One region of the Micromonospora parva genome, then DNA from elsewhere that is predicted to be linked to it. Evidence: riboswitches for the same ligand, from Rfam matches in the RefSeq annotation. Region 1 holds a riboswitch; each other region holds the start of a gene.

The links. A riboswitch is a leader RNA that binds a small molecule or an ion and turns the genes downstream of it on or off. The one in region 1 is predicted to bind cyclic di-AMP.
Region 2: it holds a riboswitch for cyclic di-AMP, as region 1 does, so the genes downstream of both, AB0C03_RS15615 (C40 family peptidase) here and AB0C03_RS13160 (coiled-coil domain-containing protein) in region 1, are expected to answer to the same signal.
Region 3: it holds a riboswitch for cyclic di-AMP, as region 1 does, so the genes downstream of both, AB0C03_RS22095 (C39 family peptidase) here and AB0C03_RS13160 (coiled-coil domain-containing protein) in region 1, are expected to answer to the same signal.

Annotation. Positions count from the first base shown of each region.
Region 1 is NZ_JBEZFX010000004.1:408,479-413,372, reverse strand. Features, by position in the region: gene AB0C03_RS13170 (SRPBCC family protein) at 1-83, shown strand, start outside; gene AB0C03_RS13165 (hypothetical protein) at 263-772, opposite strand; gene AB0C03_RS13160 (coiled-coil domain-containing protein) at 914-1,978, opposite strand; cyclic di-AMP (ydaO/yuaA leader) riboswitch at 1,984-2,115, opposite strand; gene AB0C03_RS13155 (cation diffusion facilitator family transporter) at 2,257-3,174, opposite strand; gene AB0C03_RS13150 (HelD family protein) at 3,281-4,894, opposite strand, start outside.
Region 2 is NZ_JBEZFX010000005.1:383,895-388,788, forward strand. Features, by position in the region: tRNA gene AB0C03_RS15600 (tRNA-Gly) at 132-205, opposite strand; gene AB0C03_RS15605 (pyridoxamine 5'-phosphate oxidase family protein) at 467-1,024, opposite strand; gene dcd (dCTP deaminase) at 1,124-1,702, shown strand; gene AB0C03_RS15615 (C40 family peptidase) at 1,761-2,801, opposite strand; cyclic di-AMP (ydaO/yuaA leader) riboswitch at 2,815-2,950, opposite strand; gene AB0C03_RS15620 (N-acetylmuramoyl-L-alanine amidase) at 3,186-4,894, shown strand, end outside.
Region 3 is NZ_JBEZFX010000008.1:365,045-369,938, reverse strand. Features, by position in the region: gene AB0C03_RS22110 (acyltransferase family protein) at 139-1,368, shown strand; gene AB0C03_RS22105 (hypothetical protein) at 1,461-1,883, shown strand; gene AB0C03_RS22100 (hypothetical protein) at 2,013-2,783, shown strand; cyclic di-AMP (ydaO/yuaA leader) riboswitch at 3,068-3,209, shown strand; gene AB0C03_RS22095 (C39 family peptidase) at 3,443-4,291, shown strand; gene AB0C03_RS22090 (hypothetical protein) at 4,365-4,894, opposite strand, start outside.

The DNA.
Region 1 (4,894 bases):
CCCGAGCCGCCCACCTCGCCCTCGCCACCCGGCTGGGCGCAGCCCTCGACCGCACCGGCGAACCCCCACCGCCCCCGGCCTGACCCTCCGCCCCGCCCCGGCCCGCCACCCCGCTTCATGATCGTGCTCAATCCAGGATGTAGTGGCCTCCTGTCGCATCGAGGCCACTACATCCTGGTTCGAGCGCGATCACGGGTGGGCGCCGGCCACGCGCGATCATGGGTGGACGCCGGCCACGAGCGTCATGGGTGGGCGGGGGTCGTTAGGACCGTGCGGTGGCGCGGCCGCGGCCGGCGACGGTGGCTGCGGCGGTGCGTCGGCGGCCCCACGGCTTGTAGGTGGAGAGCACCGTCGCGATGATCATCAGGCTGGTCGACACGGCCGGCGCGATGACCAGGTCGGCGCGATCCCGGGCGGGCAGGGCGGCGCCGACCGCTCCGGCGTGGCGCAGGTTCGGGGTGAGCAGGAACAGCACCAGCCCGACCATCACGGTGGTGAGCACGAGCTTGACCAGCACCCAGCGGTGCCGCAGCAGGCCCCACGGGGTGAGCAGCGAACTGGCCACTCCGATCAGCCAGACCAGGACGCTCAGCGGCGCGAACAGCACCGTGCCGATCAGGGCCGTGACCGGGTAGACCACCGCCGGGTCGGCGCCCCGCTGCACGGCGATGCCGAGGGTGAGCAGCACCAGGTCGGTGCCGAGCCAGCCGAGCGAGGTGACGAGGTGCAGGGTGAGCAGCGCCTTGCGGGTGGTGGGTCGGATCCGAGGCATACCGCGATGCTGCCCGCCGGCCCTGGCCGGGTCGTCCGCCGAGCGACGACATCAGGGGTACGCCCGGCGACGTAGCCGGCCCCGGACGCGGGTGATGCCTGTGAGTCATCACGATGACTCACAGGCATCTCCACGCGTGGGTCAGTAGACCGACAGGTGTACGTGGTTGGTGTGGTCGGTGGACGGGGTCCCGTGCGCCCCGCTGTACGACTTCCATCCGCTGCTGGGCAGCCAGATCTGCTTGTACCAGATCACGTAGAGCACGGCGAGCCGGTCCGCGTTGCGGATGAAGTACGCGGCCAGGTTGTTGCCGTAGGTCTTGTCGCCGCCGGTCGCGGCTCCGCCGAAGCCGCCCTTCTGTGCGGCGAAGTCGCAGGCCCGGCCCTTCGGGTGCTCACCGGAGCCGCTGGGGCGGTGGCACGAGACGTACCGGGTGAAGCCCGCCGCCTTGGCCTGGTTGAGCGCGTGCAGGGTACGGGGGGTGATGCAGCCGCTGGCCGGCGTGGGGTCGTTCACGCTGCACGACTCGGAAGGCCAGGAGCCGTCGGAGTTGCGCGGCGCGGCCGTCGCGTTGGCGGTGGAGGTGCCCCGGTTGGAGCCGGTGTCGGCGGTGCTCTGTGTCTTGGGTGTGGTGGCCACGGTCAGGGCCCGTTCGGCCTGTTCCTTGCGCTTGGCCATCACCGCGACCTGCTTGCGCTGTTCAATGATCTCGCCGTCCAGTGCGACCCGGGTGCGGGTGGCCTGGTCCTTGCTCTTCAGCAGGTCGCGCAGCACCCGGTCCTCGTTGGCGGCCACCGCGTCCAGGGCGGCTGCCCGGTCCATGAAGCCTTCCGGGGTGCTGCTGTTGAGCAGCGCCGACATCGCGCCGAGTCGTCCGGTCCGGTACGCCACCTCGGCGATCTCGCCGACCTTGCCGTTGCGCTGGTCGATCTCGACCTCGATGGTCTTCAGCTGGGTGGTGAGCTGCTTCTGCCGTTGTACCGAGGTGTCCAGGGCTCGTTTGGCGTCCAGGTAGCCCTTGCTGGCCGCCTCGAGTTGGGCGCGCAACGCCGGGGTGCCGCCCTCCTCGTCGGAGTCGGGTGCGGCGGCCCGCAGGCCGGTCGGGGGAGCGGCCGAGGCGGTGCCGGCCGGAAGCGCGACGCCGAGGGCGAACATCGCGACGATCAGGGCCGCCAGTCGGGCGGCGGGTGGTCGTGCTGGTGCCACTGCGCATGTCCTTCCGTCAGCCGCCGACCGGGTTAGCTGACGGGTTCGGGACGGAAGATCCCTACCGCTGACGCGGATGCACCCCAGGAACATGGTTCCCCGGTTCGCCCGGTTGGGCGATTAGGCGGCGACCGCCACCGGCGCCGGGAGGCGCCGCCTGGTGGAGGCCGGGACCGAGCCTACCGGTGCCGGTGGGGCCGCTGCAGCCAATGTGACGGACGGTGCGTGCGTCACCACGGAAAATTACCTTAAAAGTGAGCAATGCTCCGAAAAGATCGTCACCACTCGATGGAGCCACACGCGCCGGAGGCGGCGCCCGGCTCGATCTGCAACGTCGCGTGTTCGATGCGGAAGTCGTCGTGCAGGGCCGTACGCGCCGCGGTGAGCACCGCGCCGACCTCCGCCCCAGGCGCCATGGTCAGGTGTGCGGAGGCCACCTCCATGCCCGAGGTGAGCGTCCAGACGTGCAGGTCGTGCACCTCGACGACGCCGGGCACCGCGGCCAGCCGGTCGTGCACGGCGGTCACCTGGAGGTGCTCAGGGGCGGCCTGCACCAGGATGCGGATAGCGGCGCGGGCCAGCCGCCAGGTGCGCGGCAGGATGAACACGCCGATGGCGACCGCGACCAGGGGGTCCGCCCACCACCAGTCGGTGACGGTGATGAGCAGCGCCGCCCCGATGACGCCGACCGAGCCGAGCAGGTCACCGAGCACCTCCAGGTAGGCGCCCTGGAGGTTGATGCTCTCCCGGGCCCCGGCGCGCAGCAGGGCGAAGGCGGCGATGTTCGCGAGCAGACCGAGCACGGCCACCGCGAGCATCGGGCCGGCGATGACCTGGTGCGGGTCGCCGAACCGACGGATCGCCTCGATCACCACGTAGATCGCCACGCCGGAGAGCAGGACGGCGTTGGCCAGCGCGGCGAGCACCTCGAGCCGGTAGAGCCCGAAGGTGCGCTGCGGGTCGTTGGTGGCCCGCCGGGTCGCCGTGATCGCGGCGAGCGCCATCCCGATGCCGAGCACGTCGGTGAACATGTGCCCGGCGTCGGAGAGCAGGGCGAGTGAGCCGGTGTGCAGGGCGGTCACCGCCTCGACCACCATCAGGGTGGCGAGCAGCCCGAACGCCGCCCAGAGTCGACCCCGGTGCTGGTGTGCGGCATTGGCGACGGACCCATGGTGGTGGTCATGACCTGCGCCCACGAGATTCACCTTCCGCCGCCGGCCGGGACCCGGTCAAATGTATGCTCACATCGCTATGTGTGCAAGTGTACGGGTGATGCCTCGCGCTGGCGGCGGTCCGCGCAGGTCAGCCGGTCGGGTCGATGGTGGTGAGCCGCTGGGTGGCCCGGGAGAGCGCCACGTACAGGGTGCGTACCCCGGCGCCCGGATCCGCCCGGATCTCGCTCGGGGCGACCAGCACCACCGCGTCGTACTCCATGCCCTTGGCCTCCAGGCTGGTCACCACCTGCAACCTGGGCGCGCCGAGCGCGCCGAGCCAACCGGCGACCTCGTCACGGCGGGGGACCGGCGTGATCACCCCGACCGTGCCCTCCACCTCGGCCAGCAGGCCGGCGGCGGCCTCGACGGTCGCGGTCTCCAACCCGGCGGCCGGCACCACCAGCTCGACCGGTTCGACCCCGGTGGAGCGGACGGCGGTCGGCAGCGGCAGGTCGGGATAGAGCCGGCGGATCTCCGCCGCCGCCACCGCGAAGATCTCCGACGAGTTGCGGTAGTTCGTGGTCAGCGTGAACTCGTGTCGCTTACGCCGGCCCAGCGCCTGGTCCCGGGCTCGGGTCAGCTCCTCCGGGTCGCCGGTCCACGCGGTCTGCGCAGGGTCGCCCACCACCGTCCAGGAGGCCAGCCGGCCACGGCGACCGACCATCCGCCACTGCATCGGCGAGACGTCCTGCGCCTCGTCCACCACCACGTGCGCGTAGTCCCGGTAGTCCTCCGGCCGCTCCCGGGCCGCCGCGCGGGCCGCCCGCTGCCGTTCGCCGAGGGTGCTCAGCTCGCGGACACCACCGGCGAGCTGGAACGGATCGCGTCGCGCCTTGGCCGGCTGCGCGGGCTTACCGAGCAGCGCGTCCAACTCGTCCAGCAACGCCACGTCGGCGATGGTCAGCCCGGCCGAGTCCAGGTTCCGGTACGCGGCGGTGAGCAGCCGGATCTCCGCCGAGGAGAGGATTCCCGCGGCGTACCGGCGCAGCCGGTCCGGCTGCGCCAGCCAACCGAGTACGTGCCGGGGGTGCAGTCGGGGCCACCACGCCTTGAGGAACTCCCGGAACTCCGACCGCTCGGCGATCTCGGCCTCGAAGGCCGGTTGCTCCGGCAGCCGGCCGCTGCTCAGCTCACGGGCCTGCGCCCAGAGCGCCGCGAACACCCCGTCGAAACCGGCCCGGCGCACCTCGTTGCGTGGTGCGCCGCGGTGCAGCGCGCGGTCCCGGATCCGGTCCAGCGCGGCCCGGTCCAACCGCAGCAGCGTGCCCCGGTAGAGCAGCCGCAGCTCACCCGGGCCGCCCGGCACCGCGTCGCGGGCCGCACGCTCCAGCACCCGGCGCATCCGCAGTGAGCCCTTCACCGCCGCCACCTCGGGCGGATCGGTGCGGGTGGCGGTCATGCCCGGAAAGAGGGTGCCCAGCGAGTGCAGGGTCGCGGTGTCCTCACCGAGCGACGGCAGCACGGAGCCGATGTACTCGACGAAGACCGACGACGGGCCGACCACCAGGATGCCGCCGCCCGCGTAGCGACTGCGGTCGGAGTAGAGCAGGAAGGCTGCCCGGTGTAGGGCGACAGCGGTCTTACCGGTGCCGGGGCCGCCCGCCACGATCGTGACCCCGGAGCCGGGGGAGCGGATCGCTTCGTCCTGTTCCCGCTGGATGGTCGCCACGATGTCGCGCATGCCCCGACCAGTGGCCTTGGA
Region 2 (4,894 bases), on a different contig from region 1:
CGTGGGCCTATCGGCACGGTGTCCGCTCGACCTTCTGGCTACCGGCCTGTGGATGGCCCGCCGGGTGCTCGTGGCCTGGGAAACGTCGAAGGCCCTGGCTGGGACTCTCGTCCTGACCAGGGCCCTTCGCGTGGAGCGGGTGACGGGAATCGAACCCGCACTGTCAGCTTGGGAAGCTGATGTTCTGCCATTGAACTACACCCGCAAGCGGCACCACTGTACCCGAGTCGTCGAGCCCGTGCACCCAGGTACCCCCGCCAGCCGCGGGTGTCCGCATACCGCACAACCCTGGCCGACCCGGGTTGATCCACTCGGCTTGCTGAAAATCGGGGCGTCCGAAGCGCCGGGATACCGCGGTTTCACGGAAACCGAGTTGATCATGCGGGGGTGCCGGCGGCGGGCGTACGTACAGCCCGGTGTCGGCTCCGTGAGGACGGAGCCGACACCGATGATCTTCCGGTCGTGGTCAGGCGGCCGTGCACTGGACGTCACGGCTGAGGCGGGTCGGGCGCGTCGGCGGGACGGCCAGTGGGGTGGCCACCGCCGACGGGGCGTTTGGGTCGAGCCAGACCCGCACGGCCGGCCGACCCGGCGCGAGGCCGGGAACGCCCGCGATGTGCTGCTCACGGCGGGTAAGCATCGCCACGTCGATGGTGAACTCGAAGAGCCGCCAGTCGACCTGCGGCTCGGCGCGGGCGCTCTGCGCCAGCTGCGCCACCCGGACCGGATCGGTCACCGGACGGGCCCGCCCTGCCACGTATGCCTCGTCGTCGCTCTCCTCGGCCGGGAACGAGTGCAGCGCGTAGCGGCCGTCCCGTTCGAGGTCACGGCGCTTGGGCGAGTCGATGATGAAGCAGAACAGCCCCTCGGCGGTGATGACCGGGGAGACCGGATGGACGCGGGGCCCGCCGTCGGCGCGGACCGTGGCCAGATAGCCGAAGCCCGGCCCGTACTGCTGGAGGAGAACGCGGATCCCGTCGGCGAGTCGGGGCTCGTCGGCGGCGAATTCGGACCAGGAAGCCATGTGGGCATTCTATCGAACAAATGTACGAGCAGCGACCTCGACGCGCTGGTCACCGGCACCGAATCCGGGCACTTTCGGCAACGCGGCTATGGTGGTCCGATGCTGCTCTCCGACCGCGACCTGGTCTCCGAGATCAAGGCCGGCACGCTGGGCCTGGAGCCGTTCGAGCCCACCCTGGTCCAACCGTCCAGCATCGACGTCCGACTCGACCGGCTGTTCCGGGTCTTCAACAACCACCTCTACACCCACATCGATCCCGCCATGCAGCAGGACGACCTGACCTCGGCGGTCGAGGTCCCCGACGGTGAGCCCTTCGTGCTGCACCCCGGGGAGTTCGTGCTCGCCTCGACGCTGGAGGTCATCTCGCTGGGTGACCAGCTCGCCGGCCGACTGGAGGGCAAGAGCTCCCTGGGCCGGCTCGGGCTGCTCACCCATTCCACCGCCGGCTTCATCGACCCGGGCTTCTCCGGTCACGTGACGCTGGAACTCTCGAACGTGGCGAACCTGCCGATCACCCTGTGGCCCGGCATGAAGATCGGGCAGCTCTGCATCTTCCGGCTCTCCTCGCCGGCCGAGCACCCGTACGGCTCGGTGGTCTACGGCTCGCGCTACCAGGGCCAGCGGGGGCCGACGCCAAGCCGCGCCTGGCAGCACTGGCGCACCTGGCCCACCCGCTGAACCACGACGACGAGGGCCCGCCGCGACGGATCGCGGCGGGCCCTCTCGTCACCCGGGGTCAGCCCGGGCGGCCGTAGCTGTGGATCGGGCCGTCGTCGACCTTCTTCATCTTGACCGGTTGACCGGCCTGCGAGGCGTGCACCACCCAGCCGCCGCCGACGTACATGCCGACGTGGTGGATGTCGCTGTAGTAGAAGACCAGGTCTCCGGGGCGCAGGTCGCCCCTGCTGACGTTCTTCGTGACGCGGCTCTGCGCGGCGGCGTTGTGTGGCAGCGACACACCGGCCTTCGCCCAGGCGGCCAGCATCAGCCCGGAGCAGTCGTACGAGTTCGGACCCTCGGCACCCCAGACGTAGGGCTTGCCGATCTGGGCGCACGCGAACTTGACAGCGGTGCCCGCGCCGCCGCCGGGGTAGCTGCCCGGGCAGGGCGCCGGGCGCAGTGGGCCACCGCCACCGTTGCCGTACACCTTGAGGCGCAGCTTCTGCAGGCGGTCGATCTCTTCGTTGATCTGCTTCTTCTTCGCCGCCAGCTGAGCTTCGGTGCGGGTCAGCTGGGCCACCATCTCGTCCAGCGGCGCCTTCTGCGCGGCCAGCTGGTCGCGCAGGTCGGCGACCTCGCGTACGTCCTTCTGCTGGTTGTGCGCGAAGCGGTCGAGCATCTCGAGCTGGCCGACCACCTCGCTGGGCGACCGGCTGCCCAGCACCGCGTTGACGGTCAACACGTTCTCACCCTTGTAGGCGCGTACGGCCAGGGCGCTGACCTTGTCCATCGCGGCGTCGACCTGGCGCTCCAGCGGGGTGATCCGGGCGGCCAGCGCGTCGGCCTGCTTGCGCTTCGCGGCGAGGTCGGCGCGGGTGGCGTTGTGCCGTTCGATGATCGGTTCGAGCTTGTTCCAGTCGGCGTCGATCTGGCGCTCGATCTCGGCGACCGACGGGTCGGCGTGGGCCGCCGTGGCACTGCCGGTCAGGACGACGGCGACGCCGGCCAGGGCGGCGAGTGCGGTGGTGAAGCGGGACCAGCGTGGGCGCGGCACGATCGACGTCGGGCCGGCTGATGCCGACCGCTCGGACGACGGCCGCGGGGCATGGAGTGCCACCGGGGTTCCGTACTCCTTCTTCCTGACCGCCTACCGGGTTAGCTGACGGGTTCGGGCGGGAAGTCGGCGCCCTACCGCAGTGGCTGCGGATTCACCCCGAGGGACCTGGGTCCCCGGTTCGCTCGGAAACGACTCGGCGGTGTCGGTCCGTTACCGCCCGGGCTGGGCGGAGCTGCTGTCGGCCCGACGAATGACCAGAGTAGAGACGCTTGTTACCGATCCGCAACCCGCACGGCCGTGACACTCCGTACCGATTGGACGAGGTCACCGACCGTGTGTGAAGAATTCTTTCCCCACGCTTCGATAGATGGAAAGGTATTGACCTGACCTCCCGGACGGCGCGATGGTGACCTGACCTCACTCCGCGAGAATCTAGGGGGTTCGATGCACCATCCAACCCTGTCGACGGGCTGGCGCGCACTGCTCGCCGCCGCCGTGGTCGCCGCCGCCACCACGGTGCCACTCTCCGTCGGCCCGGCCGCCGCCGCGTCCACCACCGACCGTCAGCAGCAGTACGCCGCCGCGGCCACCGAGTACGGGGTGCCGACAGTCGTGCTGCTCGCCGTCTCCTACCTGGAGTCCCGCTGGGACACCAACGCCGGCACACCGAGCACCAGTGGCGGCTACGGCCCGATGCACCTGACCGACGCCCGGCACGTGGCCGCCCTACCCGGGCGCGGTCACCACGACGCCGGTGCCGAGGACCCGCGCGGCGACGACTCGCGTCCCGCCCGGGTGCCCGCGCCCCGACCGGTCGAGGCCCCCGCGCCGTCCACCGCCGCGTTGCAGACCGTGGACGCCGCCGCCACGCTGACCGGCGTCGCCCCCGAGGCACTGCGCACCGACGCGGGCCTCAACATCCGGGGTGGGGCGGCGCTGCTCAGCGCGTACCAACGGGAGCTGGACGCCCCGGTCGGCGCCGACACCGACCCGGCCGCCTGGTACGGCGCGGTGGCCCGCTACTCCGGCGCGGACAGCGCCGACGCCGCCGCGGCCTTCGCCGACGAGGTCTTCACCACCATCGGCGCGGGCCAGTCCCGGGTGACCGACGACGGCCAGCGGATCACCCTGCCGGCCCGCACGGTACGGCCCGAGCGTTCCTGGTTGGACCGGCTGGGTCTGCGCCGGCTGGCCCGCCCGGACGGGGTGGAGTGCCCCCGCACCATCTCGTGCGAGTGGATCCCGGCACCCTACGAGGCATTCGGCGACGGGGACTACGGCAACCACGACCTCTCCGACCGGCCCGCCCGGCAGAAGATCGAATACATCGTCATCCACGACACCGAGGCGAGTTGGGCGACGACCCTGCAACTCGTCCAGGATCCGACCTACGTCAGCTGGCACTACTCGCTGCGCTCGGTGGACGGGCACATCGCCCAGCACGTGAAGACCAAGGACGTCGGTTGGCACGCCGGCAACTGGTACGTCAACGCGAAGTCGATCGGGCTGGAACACGAAGGCTTCGCGGCGCAGGGGACCTGGTACACCGAGGCGATGTACCGGACCTCGGCGAAGCTGGTCCGGCACCTGGCGCTGCGGCTGGGCATCCCACTGGACCGCCAGCACATCATCGGCCACGACAACGTGCCCGGCACCGTCGCCTCCACGGTGCGGGGAATGCACTGGGATCCGGGGCCGTACTGGGACTGGACGCACTACTTCGACCTGCTGCACGCACCCCGACTGGACACCGGCACCCCGGCCACCGGGCTGGTCCGCATCGACCCCGACTACGCCACCAACCAGCCGGCGTTCACCGGTTGCGTCACCGCCGGCGTGCCGTGCGCACCGCGCGGCTCCTCGGCGGTGGTGCTCCGGAGCGCACCGTCCGCGGACGCGCCGCTGGTCAACGACGTCGCGCTCCGCCCGGACGGCACCCCGAACACGATGGCCGTGTCCGACCACGGGGCCCGGGCCTCCGCCGGGCAGACGTACGCGCTGGCCGGCCGGCAGGGCGACTGGACGGCGATCTGGTACCTCGGGCAGCGGGCCTGGTTCCACAACCCGCCGTCCGCGCCGACCGCCAGCTGGACCGTCGGCGTCGTGGCCACCCCGAAACCCGGACGGGCCACCATCCCGGTGTACGGACGGGC
Region 3 (4,894 bases), on a different contig from region 1:
TTCACCCAGGAGTGACCCGGTAGGGTGCCTCGGTGCGGCCCTGCCGGGCCGTCGCGGGCGTCGCCGTCGCGCCGTCCGACGCCGCGCCGAGGAGGCTACGACAGTGCTGGTGACCCCGCCGAGCGCCGGGATCCCGGCATGACGAGCGTCGCCGCGACGTCGGCCGCCCCACCCGCACCCGCCCTGCCCCGGCTGCCGTCGCTGACCGGGCTGCGCTGGATCGCCGCCCTGCTGGTCTTCGGCTTCCACGCGGGCACCATGCGGATCATCGCCGAGCCGGACTACAAGGCCGTGGTCGACGCCCTGTTCACCCTGGGCCTCTCGGGGGTGCAGTTCTTCTTCATCCTCAGTGGTTTCGTGCTGGTCTGGTCGGCCCGGCCGGGTGACTCCCGGCGGACCTTCTGGCGGCGGCGGGTCGCCAAGATCTACCCGAACCACCTGGTGCTGTGGGCGGCGACGCTGGTGGTCGCCTGGTGGTTCGCCGACCCGGTCCTGCCGGCGGCCGCGCTGGAGAACCTGCTGCTGCTGCAGGCCTGGGACCCCCGGCCGGGCTGGTTCTACAGCATCAACACGGTCAGCTGGTCGCTCTCCTGCGAGTTCTTCTTCTATCTCTGCCTGCCGCTCGCCCTGCCGTTGCTGCGCCGGGCCCGGCCGAAGCTGCTCTGGGCGCTGATCGTCGCGCTGCCGCTGCTGATCCTCGCGCTGTGGCCGGCGCAGGAGTTGGTGCCGGAGGTGAGTCGGTGGTGGTTCACCCAGATCTTCCCGCCGGTCCGGTCGCTGGAGTTCTGGTTGGGCGCGGTGGCCGCCGAGCTGATGCGCCGAGGGCTCTGGCGCGGGCCGGGTCTGGCCGTGGCCAGCGCGATCTTCGTGGTCACCTGGGTGGCGGCCGCGCAGTGGATCCGCGCCGAGCTGTGGACCACGTTGCTCGCCGTCGCGTACCTGTTGGTGATCACCGCTGCCGCTGACGCGGACGTGCGGGGTCGGCGCTCGCCGTGGCGTTCCCGGCCGTTGATCTGGCTCGGTGAGGTCTCGTTCGCCTTCTATCTGGTGCACGTGCTGGTGATGACGAGCGTGCTGCGCTGGAGCGGGGACTGGGGGACCGGCTTCGCGGGCTGGCGTGGGCCCGCCGTGGTGCTCGGCTTCCTGGTGGCGAACCTGATCCTCGCCGGGCTGCTGCACCGCTTCGTCGAGACCCCGATGATGCGCCGGCTCGCACCGCGCCGTCCGGCCCGGCCGGCGCCCGTCCCCCGGCAACGCGCGGCCGGTGCCCCGACCGCCGGTGACGGCGACGCCGAGGGCGGGGCCGCGGGGGCCGCCGACGAGGTCGGTTTGGCCAACGGCCGATCACCGTACGCCGACCGGCGCTGACAGCGTCCACCCTGGTCAAACGGGTCGGCGCGGCGCGATCCGACACGCCCGTGGTCGGTGCGCCCGCCTCGGCGTGACGGTAGCGTGGGGACGTGCTTCCGGTCGCGTTCACCTGTCCGCTGTGGTGGGTGGCGCGCTGGGCGACGCGGGTGCTGACCAGCCTCGCCGTCGTCGCGGCCCTGGCGCTCGGCGCAGGCCCGGCCACGGCCGCCGCGTCGACGCCCAGCCCGGTGCCACCGTCGAGCGTGGTGTCGGCCTCCGTCGCCGCCGGGCCGCTGGCGGCCTCCGGTCGGCACGTCGGGGCGCACGCTGCGGCGCGCCCGGCAGCGGCGATCCCACCGGACGCCGTCGAGGAGGCCGTTCCCGCCTGGGCCGTCGACTCGCCCGGGGCGCTCCCCGAGGAGCACTGCGTCACCGCGACCGGCGTGCTTCCGGTCCGCGCGGCGGAGTCCGACCGGCTGCCCCTCGTCGACAGTGCGAGCGGTCGGGCCTGCCGGGCCCCACCCCGGCGCTGAGCCACCGGGACGATCGTCCCGCCGCCGCGCCTGTCGCCCCACCCGCTTCCCACCCGCCGACCGGTGGCCCGCCGTGGCCCGCCGGCCGGTGTGGCCCCATCGCACTGCTCTCTCCCCGAGGTGCCGACCATGGAGACCGCCGTCTTCTACCAGTTCGTGACCGAGGTGCCGCGAGCCGCCGCCATCTGGTCGACCCTGGTCCTGCTGACCCTGGGCCTGCTCACCGTGCTGGCCGCCCGCCCCGAACGGGACCGGCCCGCCGACGACCCGCTCCCGGCAGCGCCCACCGCCCGGGAGGTGGCCGCCGCCGAGGCTGCCGACCTGCGCCGCTACGCCGAGGAGGTGGCCGTCGCCGCGGCCGGCGCGGCGACGACAGCCAGGCGGAGACGTGCCGCCTGGCTGAGCGCCCAGGAGCAGATGGAGCGGGCCTGGACCGGGTACGACGCGGCGGACACCGCCGCGCGTCGCTTCGCGGGCGCCGGGGCGCTGCCCACCCCACGGACCCCGCACACCCCCGCCGAGTACGCGGCCCGGGAGCGCTATCTGCACCGGGCGGCGATGGCGGCGTACTGGCGGGGTGACCTGAGCATGGTGCAGCTCGGTGACGTGTTCGGGCACCGGCACGGCTGGGATCCCCGACGCCACCCCGTCGAGCAGGAGGTGTTGATCAGCCGGGTGGTCCGGGATGCGCGGCTGGCCGACTACCAGGCGGCCGCCGACCGTGAGCGGGCCGCCTGGCGTGACGCGGAGCTGGCCGCCGAGTCGGCTCGTACCCTCGCCGAGGAGGCGTACGCGGCGGCGGCCCGGCTGCGCCCACACCCGGTGGCCGCCCGCCGGACGGTGGCGGGGGCGTTGCGCCCGGCCGTCGTGGCACGGTGGCGACCGGCCCGGGCGGGTTGAGCCCGATCTGTGATGTGAGGCCGGTCACGCAATTGTGAAATCGGACGTCCGGCACGAGCCGCGCCATTGTTCCCGCGATTATGGTCGCGTTCTTCGTCGCCTGTCCGGTTGTCGCCCGTAGGCGCGCCCGTAACCGGTTGTCCCATCGAGTCACATCATCGGCAATACGCGCAGAAATTGCCTCGCCGATTGAGGTTTACGCAGGTGAGCCCGGCTTGGCAGGGCGCGGAGCCGCCAGTACTGTCGTCCTGTCCGATGCGGTAACCGATCGCAAGACGCGACGCCGCATCGACCCGCTTAATCGTGATCAACGAACCGGGGACCCATCAGTAAGTCCGGGGTGAATCCGCGAGCCACGGCCCGCGGTAGGGCGATCTTCCCGCCCGAATCCGTCAGCTAACCCGGTAGGCGGTGTCGGAAGGAGTCCCATCCTCGTGCAGCACCTTTCCACCCCTCGGTTGTTCCCTCGCCTCCACGGCGCGGCGATGCACCCGCTCATTCGTCCAGTGACGGTGAGCTGACCCCCCGGGTCATCGCCTTCCCCGCCCGGCCACGCCGGGCGTTCCCCTGAGCGGTTCACCATCCGCGGACCACGGTCCGCGCGCTGGCGCCTGCCCGGATACCGGTCCGGCCCCGGTGTGCCGCTCTCCCCCCGATCCGTGGAGGACCCCGTGAAGCACACCCTGCAGCGTCAGCTCCGCCGCCTCGCCACCGAGCGCCCGTACCAGATCGTTGTCGCCTCCGCCGCGGCTCTCGCCATCGCCACCACCGGCGGTGCCCTGCTCACCACCGCCGACGACGCCCCGGCCGACCAGCGCACCGCGACCACCGTCGCCGAGATGCGCAGCGACGTCGCCGCCTCCCGTGGCGACGTTCGGGACGCGTCCCCCTCGGCCAGCGCCGCGCCGACCACCGCCGCGCCGGCCACCAGCGCCGCGTCCCCCGCCGCGAAGGCCAAGAGCAACCCCGACCTCACCCGTAAGCCGACGCCGCCGAAGCCGCCCGCGACCAAGGTGCTCGACTACGACTACGAGGCGCAGAACACCTACTACAACTGCGGCCCGGCGGCCACCCGCAACGCGCTCAGCGCCGCCGGCATCGACCGCACCCAGGAGGAGCTCGGCGCCGAGCTGGGCACCACCGAGATGGGCACCAACTCGGCCGAGGACACCACCCGGGTGCTCAACGCCGAGGTGAAGGGCTCCCCGTACCGGACCCGGATGTTCCCCAGCGCGCCCAGCCCGGCGCAGATGGACCGCCTCCAGGCCGACGTGGTGAAGGCCATCACCGACGGCCGGGGCGTGGTGGCCAACGTCGTCGGGGACGCCACCGACACCGACGGCGGCTGGCACTCCTACGGCGGCGGGCACTACATCGCCGTCGTGGGCTACAAGGACAACGGTCGCACCGTGCGGATCGCCGACTCGGCGAACCCGGCCGACCCGTCGTACTGGATCACCACCATCGACCTGGCCAACTGGATCACCAGCCGGGGCTACTCCGCCTGACCCGGGCACGCCGAGGACCGCGGGCGTCGTCCCCCACAAGGGGCCGGCGCCCGCGGCGTCTTCGGCGGTGCGGTCAGTAGGTGATGAAGCCGTACAACGCCTTGTGGTTCGACTTCGTCCCGACCACGGTGTGGTCGACGGCGGACGACTGCACACTGCCCCTGACGAACAAGTAGTCGATCTTGCTGGAACCGTTGGTGGCCGCCGACCCGTACCCGGTCATGCCGTAGCCGCTGAGCGTGCCGGGGGCGATGCCGGTGCGGTTCGCGTCGATGCCCACCACGCGGATCGTCGACGCGTTCAGCAGCGTGGTCGCGTCCGCACCGAGGTGGATGCCGCTGTTGGCGATGCCCCGGTCGCCGTCACCGGCGCAGGCGTTCTGCCGGTTCTCCTGCGGCAGGTGCATCGTCGCGGCGAACACGCTGGTGCCGGTCGCCTTGATGGTGAAGCGCGCCGCGATCGCGCTGGTCCGCTTCCACTTGTAGTAGTCGGTGCTGTCCGGGTCACTGTTCGGCGGCTTGTACAGCGTGCACCCGGCGCCGTTCGCGTACGCCGTGCCCGGCTTGAGCCAGCCCGCGCTCCAGTACTTCGAGATGTCGCCAC